DNA from 2 places in the Rhizorhabdus sp. GW822-FHT03C02 genome. Region 2 is predicted to be linked to the other one. Evidence: predicted binding sites of a transcription regulator. Region 2 holds the regulator's gene; the other holds the start of a gene.
What was found. Region 2 encodes LexA, which represses DNA repair genes until DNA is damaged. Its sites were predicted from a motif close to GTTCCNCNCTTGTTCT; they were not measured.
Positions count from the first base shown of each region.

Region 1: AC1RM6_RS00870 (ribonucleoside-diphosphate reductase subunit alpha) is a predicted target of LexA. The motif match lies at 5,851-5,866, and genes of this name have one in related genera.

Region 1 is NZ_JBXANN010000001.1:183,086-193,433, forward strand. Features, by position in the region: gene AC1RM6_RS00840 (N-formylglutamate amidohydrolase) at 1-54, shown strand, start outside; gene AC1RM6_RS00845 (SapC family protein) at 372-1,148, opposite strand; gene AC1RM6_RS00850 (FAD-binding oxidoreductase) at 1,254-2,711, opposite strand; gene AC1RM6_RS00855 (hypothetical protein) at 2,836-3,300, shown strand; gene AC1RM6_RS00860 (DEAD/DEAH box helicase) at 3,432-4,901, shown strand; gene AC1RM6_RS00865 (glycine zipper 2TM domain-containing protein) at 5,002-5,487, opposite strand; gene AC1RM6_RS00870 (ribonucleoside-diphosphate reductase subunit alpha) at 5,904-7,799, shown strand; gene AC1RM6_RS00875 (class I SAM-dependent methyltransferase) at 7,875-8,840, opposite strand; gene AC1RM6_RS00880 (aminoglycoside phosphotransferase family protein) at 8,941-9,831, shown strand; gene AC1RM6_RS00885 (hypothetical protein) at 10,064-10,309, shown strand; gene AC1RM6_RS00890 (ribonucleotide-diphosphate reductase subunit beta) at 10,330-10,348, shown strand, end outside.
Region 2 is NZ_JBXANN010000006.1:204,783-215,130, reverse strand. Features, by position in the region: gene AC1RM6_RS17005 (2OG-Fe(II) oxygenase) at 1-557, shown strand, start outside; gene trpC (indole-3-glycerol phosphate synthase TrpC) at 577-1,368, shown strand; gene moaC (cyclic pyranopterin monophosphate synthase MoaC) at 1,375-1,851, shown strand; gene AC1RM6_RS16990 (molybdopterin molybdotransferase MoeA) at 1,848-3,035, shown strand; gene lexA (transcriptional repressor LexA) at 3,093-3,767, shown strand; gene AC1RM6_RS16980 (ComEC/Rec2 family competence protein) at 3,761-6,007, opposite strand; gene gltX (glutamate--tRNA ligase) at 5,976-7,460, shown strand; gene AC1RM6_RS16970 (citrate synthase) at 7,502-8,785, shown strand; gene AC1RM6_RS16965 (sensor histidine kinase) at 8,944-10,281, opposite strand; gene AC1RM6_RS16960 (DUF2336 domain-containing protein) at 10,278-10,348, opposite strand, start outside.

The DNA.
Region 1 (10,348 bases), on a different contig from region 2:
GCGTTGGCCGGGCGGGCGGGCGACGATTCGGGTCTGCCGATCGCCGCCGAGTGACTCAGTCGATCGGGGCTGTCCGGGCTGCGCCGGGCGGACCGAAGATGGGCGGTCGGATGAGAGGCGGGTGGGCGAAAAGCGGCAATGCCGCGGAAAAAAAGGCGCCTCCAAGAAAAAACCACCCCGTGCTTTCGCACGAGGTGGCCAAGGTTCAGGGAGGAACGCATCCCGAAGGATGCGCAGTGGGCGGTCGCGAAAGGGGGGCACGACCACCGCACAGCAGCAAGATAGGGGGATTGCTTTCGGGTTTCAAGACATGCTGTCGAGGACCCCGGTAAATTCCCTATCTCACCGTCACTTGTTCCTCACGAACCCCCTCAGGCAGGCAGGACGAGATTGGGCATCGGCACCTTGCCCTGCTGCATCTGCATCGAGAAAATCTCGGTGATCGCCTGCAGCGAGAAGATGTGCGCGAAGGCCAGCGGCAGCACGCCGTTCTGCATGAACTTGCGCAGCACGTCGCCGCGCAGCTCGTGCAGCCGCTCCTCGGCGATGATCTGGAAACCGCGATAGATGAAGGGCTGGCCGCCATCATTGGGCTGGATCGTGAATTCGCCGTCGATCAGCAGCTTGTTCTGGACGAGTTCGTTGACGAAGAATCCGGTGCGGGCGCCGGCTTCCTCGAACTTTTCGCAGAAATCGAGGGTCGCCTTGACCGCGGGGCCCGGCTGGTCGCCGTCGAACAGCGGCTCGCCATCCTCATATTCGCCGATCACGTCGGCGGTCGGATCGAAGCAGAGCGACAATTCCTGCGCCTGCGGGTTCAGCTTGGCGAGCATGAAGGGGTAGCGGCGCACATAGGCCGGCACATACATGTTGCCGCGCGGCACGCCCTCGTCGTCGGTGAAGACGTTGACGCCCTCGTTGAGGCCGAGCAGCGCCAGCGGCACCGGATTGGGGCCGACCGAGAACACGATCGGATAATGGCGCTGGGCGTTGGCGAACTCGTCGACCGTCAGCGGCACGACATGGCTCTGCGCGAAGAACGCGGCGGACGCGCTGTTGCGGGCCTTCCAGTTCCTGTGCAACTGGCTGGAGAGCGGCTGCAGCTCCTTGTAAAACAGCGGAAGGTCGTTGGCCGGGGCGCTTGCCATGGCGAAATTCTCCTGAAAACGCGAACAAGTGAACGAAAAGAGCGAAATGGTCGCTCGATGAACCATCTGCCGTGAAGCAATGAAGCAATGAAGCGAAGCAGCCGTCTATGGCGCGCGCCGGTTTGGCGCAAGAGGCACCAGCTTGCCGGGATTCATGATCCCCAGCGGATCGAGCGCATCCTTGATCGCACGGATCGCCGCCAGCCGCACCGGATCGGCGAGCCGCGCGAACTCGGCGAGCTTGGCCTGGCCGATGCCATGTTCGGCCGACAGCGATCCTCCGCGCGCGACCACCAGGTCGTGGACGAATGCGCTGGCTTTATCGCCATTTTCGGCCATCCACGCCTCGCGATCGGCGCCGGCCGGGGGCATCAGGTTGAAATGGATATTGCCGTCGCCGAGATGGCCGAAGGCGATGATCCGCACCCCCGGGAACCGCGCCTCGACCGCCCGGCGTTCGTCGACCAGATAGTCGGGCATCGCCGGCACCGGCACCGAGATATCATGCTTGAGCGAGGGGCCGTCGATCCGTTCGGCCTCGGAGATCGATTCGCGCAGCGCCCACAGCGCCTCGGCCTGGGCCTCGTTCGCGGCGATCGTCGCATCCTCGACCAGCCCGTCGTCGATCGCCCTGGCGAGCGCGGCCTCGATCATGCCCATCGGATCGGGGCCGCCCTGGCTGCCGACCGCCTCGACCAGGACGTTCCAGCGATGGGCGCCGGCGAGCGGCGCGCGGGTGCCGGGGATATTGGAAAGCACCAGCGCCAGCGCGTCGGCGGGCACCAGTTCGAAGCTTTCGACCGCCTCGCCGGTCGCGTCCTCGAGCAGCCGCAGCAGGGCCAGCGCATCCTGCGGGGACGCCAGGCCGATCCAGGCGACCGCGCGGGCGGCGGCGGCGGGCACCAGCCGCAGGCTGGCGGCGGTGACGATGCCGAGCGTGCCTTCGGCCCCCGCGAGCAATTGCCGCAGGTCGTAGCCGCGATTGTCCTTGCGCAGCGTGGCGAGCCCCGCGAACAGCGATCCGTCGGGCAGCACCGCCTCGATCCCCAGCAGCAGCGCGCGCATCGGCCCGAACCGCAGCACCTGGGTGCCGCCGGCATTGGTCGACACCAGCCCGCCGACCGTCGCCGATCCTTTGGCGGCCAGCGACAGCGGAAAACGCCGGCCGATCGCGGCGGCGGCGTCGTGCAGGTTGGACAGGATCACCCCGGCCTCGGCGATCACCGCATTGTCGGTCGCCGAGATCGACCGGACCCGGTCCATGCGGCGGGTCGACAGCAGCAGCGCCGAACCGTCGGCCGGTGGGGTCGCGCCGGCGACGGTGCCGGTATTGCCCCCCTGCGGCACGATCGCGACCCGCGCCTCGGCGGCGAGCCGCACGATCGCCTGGACCTCGCTCGTGTCGGCGGGGGCGAGCAGAGCGGCGCTCTCGCCATGATAGCGGCCGCGCCAGTCGGTGAGCCAGGGCTCGATCGCGGCGCGTTCGGTGACGAAGCCCTTGGGACCCAGCAGATCGGCCAGTCGGGCGAGCAGGCCGGGGGGAGGGGGAGAAGATCGATCCATCGCCCGAACATAATCGGCGCGGGAACTTAATCCAGCGCTCGGGCGGTTATCCAGTTAATCCGCCGTTCAAGACGTTGCATCATAGCAGGCGATCGATAGCTAGGGGCGAAATGGGCTGCGAATCGTGAATTGGGGACGGTTGCCGATCTTCATGCTGTGCGCCGCCCCCGGCGCGGGCCTCGCCGCGCTTGCGGCGGGCAGCGGCGTGCCGTCGGCGCCGGTCGGGGAATCGGTGGCGCAACTGACCATCCAGCAGTCGATCATCATCCGCATGCCGCGCCGTGCCACGGCTCCGGCCCCCGCGCCGCTCAAATGGAAAAGCAAGAAGGGGCCGAAATGCGTCGCGATGGACAGCATCGTCGGCGCGGCGGTGGTCGCCCCCGATGCGATCGACCTGGTGATCCGCGGCGGCCAGCGGCTGCGCGCCGAATTCTCGTCCGATTGCCCCGCGCTCGATTATTATTCGGGCTTCTATATGCGGCCGACCGAAGACGGCCGGGTCTGCGCCGATCGCGACGTGATCCGCACCCGTTCGGGCACCCAATGCGAGATCGAACGCTTCCGAAAGCTCACTCCGGTCGCACCCTGAGGCGGCGGTTGGGCCGATTTGCGGCGTACGGACGGGCCGAAATGCCCATTCGCCTTGACAAATCTCGGCTCCAAGCCCAAGCGCGGCCCAGTTGAAACGGCCGCTGCGGCCGTGCTTTTTCCGGACACAGCATGAACTTTGCCGACCTCGGCCTTTCCGACGAACTCCTGCGCGCAGTCAGCGAGTCTGGCTATAGCGAGCCGACCGCGATTCAGGCGCAGGCGATCCCGCCCGTCCTGATGATGAAGGATCTGATCGGCATCGCCCAGACGGGAACGGGCAAGACGGCCAGTTTCGTGCTGCCGATGATCGATATCCTGGCGCATGGCCGCACCCGTGCGCGGATGCCGCGATCGCTGATCCTCGAGCCCACCCGCGAACTCGCGGCGCAGGTCGCCGAGAATTTCGAGAAATACGGCAAATATCACAAGCTCAAGATGGCCCTGCTGATCGGCGGGGTGAACATGGGCGATCAGGTCGCGGCGCTCGAAAAGGGCGTCGACGTGCTGATCGCGACGCCGGGCCGGCTGATGGACCTGTTCCAGCGCGGCAAGATCCTGCTGACCGGCTGCTCGATGCTCGTCATCGACGAGGCCGATCGCATGCTCGACATGGGCTTCATCCCCGATATCGAGGAGATCTGCACCAAGCTGCCGGCGCAGCGGCAGACGCTTTTGTTCTCCGCGACGATGCCGGCCCCGATCAAGAAGCTCGCCGATCGCTTCCTGACCAATCCGAAGCAGATCGAGGTGTCGCGTCCCGCCAGCAAGAATCTCGCGATCGACCAGAAGCTGGTCGAGACGTCGAGCCGCAACAAGAAGGATACGCTGCGCGAACTGCTCCAGGCCGAGGACGTCAAGACCGCGATCATCTTCTCGAACCGCAAGACGATGGTGCGCGACCTTGCGCAGAACCTCGCGCGGTCGGGTTTCGCGGTCGGGCAGATCCATGGCGACATGGAACAGCCCGAGCGGCTTCGCGAGCTCGACCGCTTCAAGGGCGGCGACATCAACATCCTGGTCGCCTCCGACGTCGCCGCCCGCGGGCTCGACATCAAGGGCGTCAGCCATGTCTTCAATTTCGACGTGCCCTGGCACCCCGACGATTATGTCCATCGCATCGGCCGTACCGGCCGCGGCGGCGCGACCGGCAAGGCGATAACCCTGGTCACCCCCGAGGATGCCGAAGCGATCGCCGCGATCGAGAAGCTGACCGGCGGGGCGATCGAGCGGATCGGCGGGCGCAAACCGGCCGCCGCGCCGGTTGCCGAGGAAGCCACCGTCGAGGCCAAGCCGCGCCGCGGGCGGGGCAGGGCGCGCAGCGAAACGCCGGCCGAGGCGCCCATGGTCGAGGCCATCGAGGCGGCGCCGGTCGAAGCACCCGCCGCGCGCGAGGCACGTCCGCCGCGCGAGCCGCGGCCCGAGCGCGACAGCCGTCCACCCCGCGAGGCGCGCGACAGCCGGCCTCCGCGCGAAGAACGCGACAGCCGCCCACCCCGCGACGACCGCCGGCCGCGACGCCGCGACGATCAGGACGATGGTCCCGACGATGGCTGGAACGGCCCGGTGCCGAGCTTCCTGGAGTTCGGGTTCGGAAGCTGACCGCGCTGCCGGATCGGTGACCGACAGGAAAAGGGCCGGAGATTCGCTGGACGAATCTCCGGCCCTTTTCATTGGCCGACGCTTTTATGCGCCGGTCGGATCAGCGGCAGCGTGCGTCGCCGCGATCGATCGAGCGGCCGATCAGCGCGCCGCCACCCGCGCCGAGCAGCGTTCCCAGCGTCGAGCTGTTGCCGTTGGCGATGGTGTTGCCGAGCAGGCCGCCGGCGAGCGCGCCGACGATCAGGCCGGTGGTACCGTCGTCGCGGCGGCAATAATAGCGCCCGTCATTGCCGCGATAGATGCGGTCGTTGCGGCCGAGCCGGCGCTCGCGATAGCTGCGGTCGTCGCGATAATAGCGCGCGGCGTCGTAGCGGTTGCCGTAGCGCGGATCGGGACGATTCCAGTCGTAGCTGCGACCCTGGCGCCAATCGCGACGATCGTCGCGGCGGTCGTCGTGCCGGCCGTCATGGCGCCCATCACGATGGTCGTCGCGGTCGCGATAGTTCTGGGCGGCGGCAGGTTCGACCATGGCGATCGTGGGTATCACGGTCGCCGCGAGGGCGGCCGCGAGGATCAATTTACGCATCGGGAATTCTCCTGAGATGATGTCCGACGTGCACAACTGCCCGCTCGGTGCGAAGTTGCGTTAACCCAAAACTACAGGCTGTTCAGGGGGATGTCAGCCACTCCTTATGCCGCTTCGCAATCGGGCCTTCTGCGACGGGCCGTTTCATCAAAATGTATTTTTTCCCTTGCGTCGGGACTCAGATCGGGCACAATAGGTGGTGTTGGCGAACCAGGGCTGACGCAAATTGTAGGGGTTCGATTGGGGAGGCGGGGGCCTCTGCCGAATCGTCTGCGATTGCCGGAAAATTGGGGATAAGGTGAAATGGTCGCTGGTAAGCGGGCATCGAACCACTATCTTTGACTCCGTGGCCCTGAGTCGAACGTAACAGGAACGGAGCCGGTTCGAACCGGCCTGGACGGAACGGAGGCGGCCCGGTGGATCTTTCTGGCAGCAGCGAAAGCGTGAACGACGTGGCGACGATTATCGATTCCCCCGAGGTGAAGACCCGGACCATTCCCGGCTCGACCGACATCATGCCACAGCCCTATCCGGTCGAGGTCGACCATAGTCGTGACGCGCTCCTCACCGATTTCGGCAAGGACACGCTCAACGACCGCTATCTGCTGCCCGGTGAAAGCTATCAGGACCTGTTCGTGCGGGTCGCGTCGGCCTATGCCGACGATCAGGCGCACGCCCAGCGCCTCTACGATTATATCTCGAAGCTCTGGTTCATGCCGGCGACCCCGGTGCTGTCGAACGGCGGCACCGGTCGTGGCCTGCCGATCAGCTGCTATCTCAATTCGGTCGACGACAGCCTCGAGGGCATCGTCAACACCTGGAACGAGAATGTCTGGCTCGCGGCGCGCGGCGGCGGCATCGGCACCTATTGGGGCTCGGTGCGCGGCATCGGCGAGCCGGTCGGCCTCAACGGCAAGACCTCGGGAATCATCCCGTTCGTCCGGGTGATGGATTCGCTGACGCTGGCGATCAGCCAGGGTTCGCTGCGCCGTGGTTCGGCTGCGGTCTATCTCGACGTCTCGCATCCCGAGATCGAAGAGTTCCTCGAGATCCGCAAGCCGTCGGGCGACTTCAACCGCAAGGCGCTCAACCTCCACCATGGCGTGCTGCTCACCGATGCCTTCATGGAAGCGGTGCGCGCGGGCAAGGAATGGGAGCTGCTGAGCCCCAAGGATCAGTCGAAGCGGGCGACGGTCGACGCCCGTGCGCTGTTCCAGAAGCTGGTCGAGACCCGGCTGGCGACCGGCGAACCCTATATCATCTTCTCCGACACGGTGAATCGGGCGATGCCCAAGCATCATCGCGACCTGGGGCTCAAGGTGTCGACCTCGAACCTCTGCTCGGAAATCACCCTGCCGACCGGTCGCGATCATCTCGGCAACGACCGCACCGCGGTCTGCTGCCTGAGCTCGCTCAACCTCGAGACCTGGGACGAGTGGAACGGCGACAAGCGCTTCATCGAGGATGTGATGCGCTTCCTCGACAATGTCCTGCAGGAATATATCGACCGCGCTCCCGACGAGATGGCGCGCGCGCGCTATTCGGCGAGCCGCGAGCGCTCGGTCGGCCTCGGCGTCATGGGCTTCCACAGCTTCCTCCAGGCGCGGGGCGTGCCGTTCGAGGGCGCGATGGCGAAGTCGTGGAACCTGAAGATGTTCAAGCATATCTCGACCGCCGCGCAGGAAGCGTCGATGATGCTGGCGACCGAACGGGGCCCGTGCCCCGACGCCGCCGACCAGGGTGCAATGGAGCGATTCAGCTGCAAGATGGCGATCGCGCCGACCGCGTCGATCAGCATCATCTGCGGCGGCACCTCGGCCTGCATCGAGCCGATCCCGGCGAACATCTACACCCACAAGACGCTGTCGGGCAGCTTCTCGATCAAGAATCCCTATCTGCAGAAGCTGCTCGGCGAGAAGTCGAAGGACAGCGATGCGGTGTGGAACTCGATCCTCGAAAAGGGCGGCTCGGTCCAGCATCTCGACTTCCTGAGCCAGGAAGAGAAGGACGTGTACAAGACCAGCTTCGAGATCGATCAGCGCTGGTTGATCGAGCTTGCCGCCGATCGCACGCCCTATATCGACCAGGCCCAGTCGCTGAACCTGTTCATCCCGGCCGATGTCGAGAAGTGGGACCTGCTGATGCTCCACTTCCGCGCCTGGGAGCTCGGCATCAAGTCGCTTTATTATCTGCGGTCCAAGTCGGTCCAGCGCGCGGGCTTCGCCGGCGGCGTCGAGGCCGACAACACGATCGACCTTCGCCAGATCGAGGTCGAAGTGAAGGACTATGACGAGTGCCTCGCCTGCCAGTAGGTTGATCGCTCGCTCCCCATTGGGGAGCGTGAAAGATGCTACAGCGCGGCCTCTCCCCACCGGGAGGGGCCGTTGCTATTTATAAGCCAGAAAAGTCAGCCCCTGGGTGACATGCCTGACCGCCCAGGCGGGCAGCAGCGCCATGATCAGCCGGGTCTTGCGCGACGCGCCCTGCGGCACCTTGCCCGCGCGGCGGAAGGCGCGGATCGCGGCGGCGTCGACCGGCACCATTGCCTCGGGGCGGCGCATCTCGGGTGCGGCCCAATAGCCGTCGATCCGGCGAAAGCCCGCCGCGGCGAGCATCGATCGCAGCCGTGAGAAACTGTGGAGCATGCCGGGTGGCCGCGCGCCGGCGACGAGGCGGCCGAGCCAGCGCGGCAGCGCGCTGCCGAAGCGCCGGTTGAACATATGCTCGTCGCGGCCGCCGAGCAGCAGCCGCAGCCCGTAACGATTCTTGGTCTGGACGAAGAAGAAGCCGCCCGGCTTCAGTACCCGCGCTATCTCGTCGAGCAGCCGCTGCTGGCCGCTGGCATGATCGCCCGAATCGCGATCGGCGCACCATTCGAGGACGAGGTTGAGCACCACCCCGTCGAAGCCCGCATCGGCATAAGGAAGCCGGCAGTCGCCGCCGCCGGCGACGACCCGAACATTGTCGAGCCCTTCCTGCCGCAGCCGTTCGGCGCAGAAGCGCGCCTGGCCTTCGACCACCTCCATCGCATCGAGCGTCGCGACCTGCCGCGCGATCGGCAGCGCGATCTGGCCAAGGCTCGCACCGATCTCGAGCACCGCCTGGCCGGCGGCGAGCGGCAGCACCGGCAGAAAGCCGAGCCTTTGCTGGCTGGTGATATAGTCGATGTCCCAATCGGCATCGAAGACCCGTTCGATCGCCGGACGCCAGCCGATCTCGCGCGCGGTCCGGACGAGGCGGTCGAACCGCGCGCGATAGTCCTGGTCCTCGGCGGTCGAGACGCTCGGCAGCAGCAGCACGCCATCGGCCTCGATCGGCGTGCGGGCGGCAAGAAAGGGGGGGAAGGCGGTCATCGCCTCCAGCTTCGAGCATGGCGGCGGGGGCAGGGCAAGCGGCATCGGTGGCGTCCGTCGCGGATTTGTCATAAAAGCGTCACGCTGGAGGCGGACGAGCATGGCGCAGACGCAAGCGCACGACCGATCGGATTGCGACATCGTGCAGGCGGTGGCGGGCGAGGGTGCCGAGGTCACGCTGCTGCGCGCCGCGCCGCCCTTGGCCGACGGTGCCGCCATCCTGCTCGCCGCCGAAGGTGCCGCGCGCCGGGTGGTGCAATTGTCGCCGCCGGCCTTCCCCGATGTCGTCGCAGAGGCCTGCGATCGGACCGCGGCCTTCGCCCATTCGGTCGGCCCTGCGCTCGCCCATGCGATGGTGCGTCCGATCGAGCAGGGGATCGTCGAGCAGCGCAGCTATGCGGTGCTGCCGTTCCACCAGGCGCTGAGCGACAGCCGGCTGGTGTGGCTGTGGCAGCGTGGGCGGATCGGCCCGGCGCTGCTCGACTGGCTGGCGATGCTCGCGGGCCTCGGCCATAGCGGCGCGGGTGAGGACTATGCCGCCAATCTCGCCGCGCTGGCCGCGATGCCGGGGATCGGCGACGAACTGCAGGAGGCGGCGGTCGCCGCCACGACGCGGCTGGCGGCGGACGATGCGATCGCGGTGCATGTGCCGATGCACGGCGACCTGTGGCGCGGCAATATATTGAAGGCCGCCGACGGCAGCGCCTGGCCGTTCGCGCTGATCGACTGGCGCGGATCGCGGGTCGACGGCTATCCGGTCTATGATCTGGTCCGGCTCGCGGACTCGCTGCATATCCGGCCGCGGCGGCTGGGGGCCGAGTTGCGGCGCCACGCCGCGGCGCTCGGCTGCGCCGCCGATAGGACCGAGGTGCATCTGCTCGCGGCGCTCGGCCATTACGCCCGCCATCTCGGCGAAATGCCGGTTTCGGGGTTTGATGCGATGGCGCGGAACTGCCTGGCGCTGCACCGCCGGGCGCTGGCCGCAGCTTGAATCACGCGGTCGCGATCACCAAATTATCCACCGAAAAAGCCGACCCCGGACATAGTTTGGGGTAGGCAAGACGCGCCATAGCGCATAGTCTCGGCCACAAGATCGAGTGGTCGTTGGGGCAGGGTCCCCGCTAGGGATAGAGAAATGTTAATTTTGGTGCGGTGTTCGCATCTCATCATGCCCGGATGTGCCGGCCTGCGTTGCCCGCGCGCGACGCGGCAGGTCTGAGGTGATGGAGAATCTCCCGCTCACCCTGCTGATCGCCGCTGCCTCGGCGCTGGTCGGACTGCTTTGCCTCGGCCTCGCGATCACCGCGCTGCTGCGCGCGCGCAGGGCCGGCAAGGCGCCTGCCGGCGCGGTGGTCGCCGAGGGCAAGCCGGTCGAGACTCCGGCGGAGCTGCAGAGCTTCGCCGCCAAGCAAATGTTTTCGGCGGCGGTGATGCTCGCGCTCGCCGTCGTCATCTTCATCTACAGCTAAAACAAGGAAGGGATCGCCCGATGTCGCTCCTCCAGGCCA
Region 2 (10,348 bases):
GCCGGGTGGTCATGGCCCGGCACGGCTTCGGCCAGGGCGAATATCGCTATTTCGCCTATCCGCTGCCGCCGCTGGTCGCCGAACTGCGCGACCGTCTTTATCCCCCGCTCGCGGCCATCGCCAATCGCTGGCACGACCGGATGGGGCTGCCGGTTCGCTTTCCCGACGACCACGCCGCCTTTCTCGACCGCTGCCACGCCGCGGGGCAGCGGCGCCCGACCCCGCTGCTGCTGCGCTACCGCCCCGGCGACCATAATTGCCTCCATCAGGATCTCTATGGCGAGCATGTCTTCCCGCTCCAGGCGGCGATCCTGCTGTCGCGGCCGGGGGAGGATTTCACCGGCGGCGAGTTCGTGCTCACCGAACAGCGGCCACGGATGCAGTCGCGGGTCGAGGTCGTGCCGCTCGATCGCGGCGACGCGGTGATCTTCGCGGTCAATATCCGTCCACGTCGCGGCGGGCGCGGCGACTATCGGGTCGCGATGCGCCATGGCGTCAGCACGCTGCGGTCGGGCCGGCGGCACATGATGGGCATCATCTTCCACGACGCCATATGACAGGCTATGGACCGCCGCGATGGCCAACAAGCTCACAGAAATCTGCGATGCCAAGCGCATCCATGTCGCGCAGCGCAAGACCGCGGTGTCGTTCGCCGATCTGACCGCGCAGGCCGCCGCCCAGTCGGCCCCGCGCGGCTTTCGCGCCGCGCTCGATCGCAAGGCGGCCTCGGGCTACGGCCTGATCGCCGAGATCAAGAAGGCGTCTCCTTCGAAAGGGCTGATCCGCGCCGACTTCGATCCGCCCGCGCATGCCCGCGCCTATGAGGAGGCCGGCGCCGCCTGCCTGTCGGTGTTGACCGACATGCCCTATTTCCAGGGTCATGACGATTATCTGGTCGCCGCGCGTGCCGCCTGTACGCTGCCGTGCCTGCGCAAGGATTTCATGATCGACCCCTGGCAGGTGACCGAGGCGCGCGCGCTCGGTGCCGATGCGATCCTGATCATCGTCGCGGCGCTCGACGATGGCGAAATGGCCGAGATCGAGGCCGCGGCGATCGAACATGGCATGGACGCGCTGGTCGAGGTCCATGACGAGGCCGAGTTCGACCGCGCGCTCGCGCTCAAGTCGCGGCTGATCGGGGTCAACAACCGCGATCTGCGCGACTTCTCGGTCGACTTCGCGCGCACCTACGATCTCGTCGGCAAGGCGCCCGCCGGCTGCACCTTCGTCGCCGAGAGCGGCCTCGGATCGAAGGCCGATCTCGACGCGATGGCGGCGCATGGCGTGCGCTGCTTCCTGGTCGGCGAGACGCTGATGCGCGCCGACGATGTCGCCGCCGCCACCCGCAAGCTGCTCGTCGGCGTCTGAGTCATCATGGCTGACGGTAAGCTCACCCATATCGACGACGAGGGCGCCGCCCGCATGGTCGACGTCTCGGCCAAGGCCGAGACCAAGCGCGAGGCGGTCGCCGAAGGCCGGATCCTGATCGCCGAGACCGCGCTCGCCGCGATCCGCGCCGGATCGGTCAAGAAGGGCGATGTTCTCGCGGTCGCGCGGATCGCCGGGATCATGGCGGCGAAGAAGACCGCCGACCTGATCCCCTTGTGCCACCCGCTGCCGATCGCCGGGGTCACCGTGGACCTGGCGATCGAGGCCGACGGCATCCGCGCCACCGCGACCGTCGCCACCACCTATACGACCGGGATCGAGATGGAGGCGCTGACCGCGGTCTCGGTCGCGCTGCTCACCATCTACGACATGGCCAAGGCGCTCGATCGCGGCATGCGGATCGAGGGCGTCCGTCTGCTTGCCAAGACCGGCGGCCGCTCGGGCGACTGGAAGGCCGGATGAGCCTGCTGCCGGTCGCCGACGCGCAGGCCCGGATGCTCGCGCTGGCATCGGCCCTGCCGGTCGAGACCGTGGCCGTCGTCGACGCGATCGGCCGCTACGCCACCGCCGATATCCGCGCCCGCCGCACCCAGCCCGCCACCGACCTGTCGGCGATGGACGGCTATGCGATCCGCTTCGCCGACCTGCCCGGCCCCTGGACCATGGCCGGCGAAAGCGCCGCAGGGTCCGCACCCGGCGCGGCGATCGGTACCGGCGAGGCCTTCCGCATCTTCACCGGCGCCCCGCTCCCCGTCGGCGCCGACACGATCCTGATCCAGGAGGATGCCGCACGCGAGGGCGAGCGGCTGGCCGTCTCGGGCGATGCGCCGCCCGCCGCCGGGACGTTCGTGCGGACCGCGGGCAGCGATTTCGCCGCAGGCGATGTGCTTGTTTCCGCCGGGACCGCGATACGCCCGGCGACGATCGGCCTCGCCGTCGCCGGCGGCCATGGCACGCTCGACGTCTGCCGACGCCCGCGCGTCGCGATCCTCTCGACCGGCAGCGAACTGGTGCCGCCCGGCGCGCCGACCAGCGGTGCGATGCTGCCCGCCTCGAACGGGCCGATGCTCCAGGCGATGCTGTCGGGCCTTCCGGTCGAGGTCCGCGACCATGGCATCGTCCGCGACGATCTCGACGCGATCGCCGCCGCCTTCACCGCGCTCGCGGCCGACGCCGACATCATCGTCACCAGCGGCGGCGCCTCGGTCGGCGATCATGACCTCGTGCGGCCCGCGCTCGAACGGGCCGGCGCCGCGATCGACTTCTGGCGGATCGCGATGCGGCCGGGCAAGCCGCTGATGGTCGGCACCCTCGGCAAGGCGGTCGTGCTCGGGCTTCCCGGCAATCCGGTATCGAGTTTCGTCACCGCGACCCTGTTCCTCCGGCCGCTGGTCGCGCACATGCTCGGCGCGGCATCGCCATTGCCTGTAACCACCCCTGCGCGGCTCGCGGTCGACCTGCCGCCGGTCGGCGAACGCGCCGATTATCTGCGCGCGCGCCATCATGGCGGCATCGTCACTCCGGTCCACAGCCAGGACAGCGGGGCGCTGTTCGCGCTCGCCTTGGCCGACGCGCTGATCGTCCGCCCCGCCCGCGCCGCCGCGGCGCGCAGCGGCGACATAGTCGAGATCGTTACGCTTGGTTGACAGCTTCGTGGAAGTTGCCTAGATGTTCCATATTCGTTCCTCCACGGGGTGCCTGCGATGCTCACACGCAAGCAGCATGAATTGCTCTGCTTCATCAATAACCGGCTCGTCGAGACCGGGGTTTCGCCCTCGTTCGAGGAGATGAAGGAGGCTCTCGACCTCAAATCGAAGTCGGGCGTCCACCGCCTGATCAGCGCGCTCGAGGAACGCAATTTCATCCGCCGGCTGCCCAACCGCGCCCGTGCGCTCGAAGTGGTGCGGATGCCCGAGATCGCCGCCCCCGCCACCAAGGCTACGCCGCCCGCGCCGACCCGCAAATCGGCGCCGCCGGTGTTGCAGGCCGCGAACGAGAATGTTCTCGAAATCCCGCTGCACGGCCGGATCGCCGCCGGCATGCCGATCGAAGCGATGGAGGGGCACAGCACATTGTCGGTCCCCGCCGCGTTGCTCGGCTCGGGCGAACATTATGCGCTCGAGGTGTCGGGCGATTCGATGGTCGAAGCCGGCATCCTCGACGGCGATTATGCGCTGATCCGCCGCACCGAGACCGCGCGTGACGGCGACATCGTCGTCGCGCTGATCGCCGACAGCGAAGCGACCCTCAAATATTTCCGCCGCGAGGGATCGATGATCCGCCTCGACCCGGCCAACCGCGCCTATGACCCGCAGCGCTACGCCCCCGAAATGGTCCAGGTCCAGGGCAAGCTCGCCGGACTGCTGCGCCGCTACTGAGGCTTACCGTGCGGCTGCGGCCGCAGGGGAACATTGGCGAGCGGCAGATGCCGCGCCTTCGGTCGTGGCCGCTCCCGCTCGGGGCGCCTGAAGGTCGTCCAGGGATGATCCCCGACATGCTCGGCGACGGTTTCGATCGCGGCTGACGGCAGCCGGATCGCCAGCCCGCCGGTGGTCCGCAACAACGGCAGATCGGCCTTCAGCCAGCGCGGGTTGCAGCTGCGCGGCAAACGGCGGTCGCTGATCGCGATATCCGCCTGCCGGCAGGCGAGGTTCATTTTTCCGATGTCGATCATATAGGGGCTACGGGTCGCGAGGATGCGCCAGCGGCGGCCATCGATCCCGATCTCGCTCATGCACAGGTCGCGGTTGCACTGCGCGCCCGACAGCGCGTCGATCGGCGGGGCTTCGCCTTCGACCCCCGACGCCTCGCCGAGCGCGTCGCGCACATAGTCGCCGGCGCGCTCGCGCAGCAACACGATCCCGCCGTCGCCAGTCCGGATCGCGACATGACGGCCGTCGCCGGTGACGAGCAGGTCGGGCGCCGGCGTCAGCCAGCTCCACACCGCCCCGGCCGCGAGCGGGATCATGCCCAGGCGCCGCACCCTGGTCCGCCACAGCACGATCCACAGCCCGCCCGCCACCATCAGCGCGAACGCACCCCACGGCATCGACGGCAGCGATGCGACCGAGCCCGGCGCGCTGGCGACCGCATGGGCGATCCACAGCAGGAACGACAGTGTCTTGCCGGTCAGCCACCAGACCGGCGCCCCGAGCCCGACCGCATCGAGCAGCAACGCGAACGCCTCGAGCGGCATCACCACGAAGGTGGTCAGCGGGATCGCGACGATGTTCGCCGCTGCCCCATAGAGCCCCTGTTTGTGGAAGTGGAACAGCGCGATCGGGCTCAGGGCGAGTTCGGTGACGAGCCCGGTCGCGAGCAGCAGCAGCACCGCCCGCCCCATCCGCCACAGCCAGGCCTCCTCGCGCCGTGCGCCGAAGGCGACGACGCGGGGATGTTCGTGGAAGGCGACCAGCGAAGCGATCGCCGCGAAGCTCAGCTGGAAGCTCGGCCCGGCCAGAGCCTCGGGCCAGCACAGCAGCACGATCAGCGCACCGGCGGCAACGAGGCGCAGCGTCATCGCCTCGCGCCCGAGCGCGATCCCGCCGAGCACCAGCAGCGCGGCCACGCACGAGCGGATCGTCGGCACCTCTGCGCCCGCCAGCAAAGTATAAGCGACGCCGGCGAGCGCGCCGATCGCCGCCGAGATCAGCACCAGCGGTGCGTGGAGCGCCAGCCGCGGCGACAGCGCGAGCAGCCGCAGGGCGACGAACATCATCCCGCCGACCACCGCCGAGACGTGCAGTCCCGACACCGACAGGAGATGTGCCAGCCCGGCCCGGCGCAATGCCTCGTTGTCGGCTTCGGGAATTCCGCCCTGATCGCCGGTCACGAACGAGGTGGCGATGCCGGCTTCGCCCTCGCCGGCGATCGAATCGCGAATATGGGCCGAAATCCGCACCCGCAGGTTCCACAGCCACGACCAGAAGCCCGCTTCCGCTGCCGGATGCAGCACCGGTTTCCCGATCGCCTTGCCGGTCGCGCCGAGCCCCTGGAACCAGGCTGCTCGCGCGAAGTCATAGCCGCCGGGCACCATCGGCGGCGCCGGCGGCAACAACCGTGCGCGCAGGTCGATCCGCGATCCGACCGGCACCTCGGCGGGCAGTTCCTTGGCATCGACATTGACCCGCACCCGCGGCGGCAGGCCCGAACCGGGGTCGGGCGCGAGCCGCAGGCGGACGAGATCGCGCGCCGGCAGCGGATCGACCGCCTCGATCCGCGCCGCGAAGCTGACGACCGTCGGCCGGTCGATCCGCGGCGCCGCCACCCAGTTCGCCTTGGTCCAGATGATCGCGAGCCCGACCAGCATCGCCAGCGCGAGCACCAGGATTCCGCGCGGGGCGCGGGTACCGCGCCCGATCAACAGCGCCCCCAGCGCGATACCGGCGAAGACCGCCGCCGCGCCGCTCCAGGCGAACCGGTCGGGTAGCACGAACCAGGCCGCGATCCCCGCGCCCAGCCCGACCGGCAGCCATAAGGCGATCTGATCGCGCTCGATCTCGAGCCACGTCTCGATCGCGCGCCCGAACCGGGCCGGCGTCGCGCCGGCACGCGCGAGCGCACCGGTTTGAAGCCGCCGAACGGCTATGCTAGGGGCGGCGTCGATTTCGCTGGCCATCGCGCCGATACTGGAGAATCCGCGCGTGGACGCAAGCCTGCAAGACCGTCCTGTCGTTACCCGTTTCGCACCGTCGCCGACGGGCTTCCTGCACATCGGCGGCGCGCGCACCGCGCTGTTCAACTGGCTGTTCGCCCGGCATCATGGCGGACGCTTCCTGCTGCGGATCGAGGACACCGACCGCGCGCGCTCGACCGACGCCGCGATCGACGCGATCCTCGACGGTATGCGCTGGCTCGGGCTCGATTGGGACGGCGAGGAAGTCTACCAGTTCGCCCGCGCCGAACGCCATGCCGAGGTCGCCAACGCGATGCTCGCCAGCGGCCATGCCTATCGCTGCTACGCGACCCCCGAGGAACTCGCCGAGATGCGCGAGCAGCAGAAGGCCGCCAAGCTGCCGATGCGCTATGACGGGCGCTGGCGCGATCGCCAGCCGGGCCCCGAGCAGGAAGGCAAGCCGTTCGTCGTGCGCCTGCGCGCCGAACAGACCGGCGCCACCACGATCGACGACCAGGTCCAGGGGCCGGTCACCGTCCAGAATGCCGAACTCGACGACATGATCCTGCTGCGGTCGGACGGGACCCCCACCTATATGCTCGCGGTCGTCGTCGACGATCACGACATGGGGGTCACCCATGTCATCCGCGGCGACGATCATCTCAACAACGCCTTCCGTCAGCTCGGCATCGTCCGGGCGATGAACTGGCCCGAGCCGATCTATGCGCATATCCCGCTGATCCACGGCGCCGACGGCGCCAAGCTGTCGAAGCGTCACGGTGCGCTCGGCGTCGATGCCTATCGCGACGAGCTCGGCATGCTCCCCGACGCGGTGGTCAACTATCTGCTGCGGCTGGGCTGGGGGCACGGCGATGCCGAGATCATCAGCCGCAAACAGGCGGTCGAATGGTTCGATCTGGCCGGCGTCGGCCGGTCGGCGTCGCGCTTCGATTTCAAGAAGCTCGAAAATCTCAACGGCCATTATATCCGCGAGTCCGACGACGCGGCGCTGGCCGCGCTGATCGCCCCCGGAGTCGCGGCCGAAGCCGGCCGCGAGCTGACCGCCGACGAGCATGACCGACTGCTCCGCAGCATCCCCTTCATCAAGGTAAGATCCAAGGATCTGAAGGAGTTGACGGACAGTGCGGGCTTTCTGTTTCGCACCCGCCCGCTCCCCATGGACGAGAAGGCAGAAGGGCTGCTAGACGGACCCGGCAAGGCGCTTCTGGCCCAGGCTAGGGATGCCATTGCCGCCACCTCCGAATGGTCTGCCCCGGCGCTCGAGGCAGCGGTTCGCCAGGTGGCGGAAGACGCGGGAATAGGCCTTGGCAAGGTCGCGCAGCCGTTACGCGCTGCGCTGACCGGCCGCACGACCTCTCCCGGAATATTCGACGTCCTGGCCCTCCTCGGCCGCGAGGAGAGTCTGGGGCGGATGAGTGACCAGATATCGTCCTGACGGGGTGTCCTGCCCCGCCCGGCTTGCCAGGAGAATGAAGCATGGGGGATAACGCCAAAGTCGAGATCGGCGGAAACGCGTTCGACTATCCCGTCAAGTCGGGCTCGATCGGCCCGGACGTCATCGACATCCGCAAGCTCTACGCCGACACCGGCGCGTTCACGTTCGACCCCGGTTTCACGTCGACGGCCAGCTGCGAATCCGCGATCACCTATATCGACGGCGATGAGGGCATCCTCCTCCACCGTGGTTATCCGATCGACCAGCTCGCCGAGCAGTCGAACTTCATGGAAGTGTCGTACCTGCTGCTCAACGGCGAACTGCCGAGCCCGACCGAACTGAGCAAGTTCACCGGCACGATCACCCGCCACACGATGCTGCACGAACAGCTCGCGACCTTCTATCGCGGCTTCCGCCGCGACGCGCACCCGATGGCGATCATGTGCGGCGTCGTCGGCGCGCTGTCGGCCTTCTATCACGACTCGACCGACATCAACGATCCGAACCAGCGGCTGATCGCCAGCCACCGCCTGATCGCCAAGATCCCGACGATCGCGGCGATGGCCTATAAATATTCGGTCGGCCAGCCCTTCCTCTATCCGCGTAACGACCTGAGCTACACCGGCAACTTCCTGCGGATGACCTTCGGCGTCCCCGCCGAGGAATATGAGGTCGATCCGGTGATCGAGTCGGCGATGGACAAGATCTTCATCCTCCACGCCGATCATGAGCAGAACGCCTCGACCTCGACCGTCCGCCTCGCCGGATCGTCGGGCGCGAACCCGTTCGCCTGCATCGCCGCCGGCATCGCCTGCCTGTGGGGCCCGGCGCATGGCGGCGCCAACGAGGCCGCGCTCAACATGCTGCGCGAGATCGGCACCCCGTCGCGCATTCCCGAATATATCGCCCGCGCGAAGAACAAGGACGATCCGTTCCGGCTGATGGGCTTCGGCCACCGCGTCTACAAGAATTTCGACCCGCGCGCGAAGGTGCTGTCGAAGGCGGCGACCGAAGTGCTCGACAAGCTCGGCATCAGCGATCCGGTGCTCGACACCGCCCGTGAGCTCGAGCAGATCGCGCTCAAGGATCCCTATTTCATCGACAAGAAGCTTTACCCGAACGTCGATTTCTATTCGGGCGTGATCCTGTCGGCGATCGGTTTCCCGACCTCGATGTTCACCGCGCTGTTCGCGCTCGCCCGCACCGTGGGCTGGGTCGCGCAGTGGAACGAGATGATCTCCGATCCGCAGCAGAAGATCGGCCGTCCGCGCCAGCTCTACACCGGCGCGACCCAGCGCGATTATGTGCCGGTCGACAAGCGCTAGAGCATTTTCAAGTCAGGTGGAATCACCTGACGGCTCGGAAAATGCGGAAAACAAAGACAATTTAGAGCATGTCCTGATCAATCTGATCAGGACATGCTCTAAGGCGCTCGTCATCGTCATCGAAGAGGGGCGGGGCCGCGAGGCTCCGCCCCCTTTTTTTATCCCTGTGCGGGCAGCGTGAGCACGAAGCGCGCGCCCTGCCCCGGCGCACTGTCGACCCCGACATCGCCACCCATCGCCCGGGCAAGCCGCCTGGCGATGTAGAGCCCCAGCCCGGTGCCGCTGTCGTCGCGCAGCCCGAGCCGTTCGAACCGGTCGAAAATGCGCTCATGATCGACCGCCGCGATCCCCTCGCCGGTGTCGGCGACGATGACGACCGCGAGGTCCCCCTCCTGTTCGCAGCGGACCCAGATGGTGCCGCCTTCGGGCGCGTGGCGGACCGCATTGCCGACCAGGTTGATCAGGATCTGCAGGGTGCGGCGATAATCCGCGGCCGCCATTACCGACTGGCGGTCTTCGGGCGCGAGAATCCTGAGGTCGCGGTTGGTAGCCCGCACCGTGAGCAGGCCCGCCGCGCGCCGCGCGGCCTCCGCCAGATCGATCGCCTCGACCAGCGGATGAAAATCGGCGCTCTCGATCGCCTGGAGATCGACCAGATCGTCGACCAGGGCGAGCAGATGTCGCCCGGCCCCGGCGATGCCCTCGGCATAATCGGCATAGTCGCGACGCAGCGGCCCGTCGTCGCGCAGGCAGAGACTGTCGGCCTGTGCGATGATCCGATCGAGCGGATTGCGCAGCGCCTGGCTCAGCCGTTCGCCGAAGGCATTGTCGGAATCGCCCGGCGCACCGGCGACGAGCCCGCTCGCCAACGGTGGCGTGGTCCGCCGCGCGATCAGCACATGATAGCCGACGAAATGGCCCAGCCCGTCGCGCAGCGGCACCCCCTCGAGCCGAACCGGCACCCCGCGCAGCATAGCTCCCGTATCTTCGAACCGCGATCCGGTGCGCGCGGCCTGCGCGGCGATGCTGCTGGTGCGATCGGAGCCCGACAGCGCGACGAGATCGTGGAGCTTCTGCCCGACGACATCGGCCCCCAGCCCCGACGCATGCAATATCTGCAGGCTCGCATCGGTCTCGCAGATCCAGTCAGCCGCGGTTCGCGCGAAATCCCGATTGCGGTCGGGGCCGGGACCGCCGGCCGCATCCTGTTCGACCCAGCCGGTGATCGCGATATCGGCACCCGACGGTATCGGCGTGACCCGCACCCACAGCGCGAGATCGCGGTCGCCGCTGGCGGCGACGATGTTGCGCGAGACGACGATCTGTAGGCGCAGCGCGAGCCGCCCCAGCGAGGCGAGGCGCGGGATCGCGAGCGGGCCGCCGACCTTGCCCCCGGCCCGCTCCTGCATCCGCACGAGCTGCGCGTCGGCCTCGACCAGCCGGCCGTCATGGTCGATGCGGCCATGGACCGCGCCTATCGCGCCATGGACCGTCATGACCGTGCGAATTCCGCGCCGTTGAGCCTCGTGATCATCTGCCGATATTCGGGATCGAGCCGCCAGA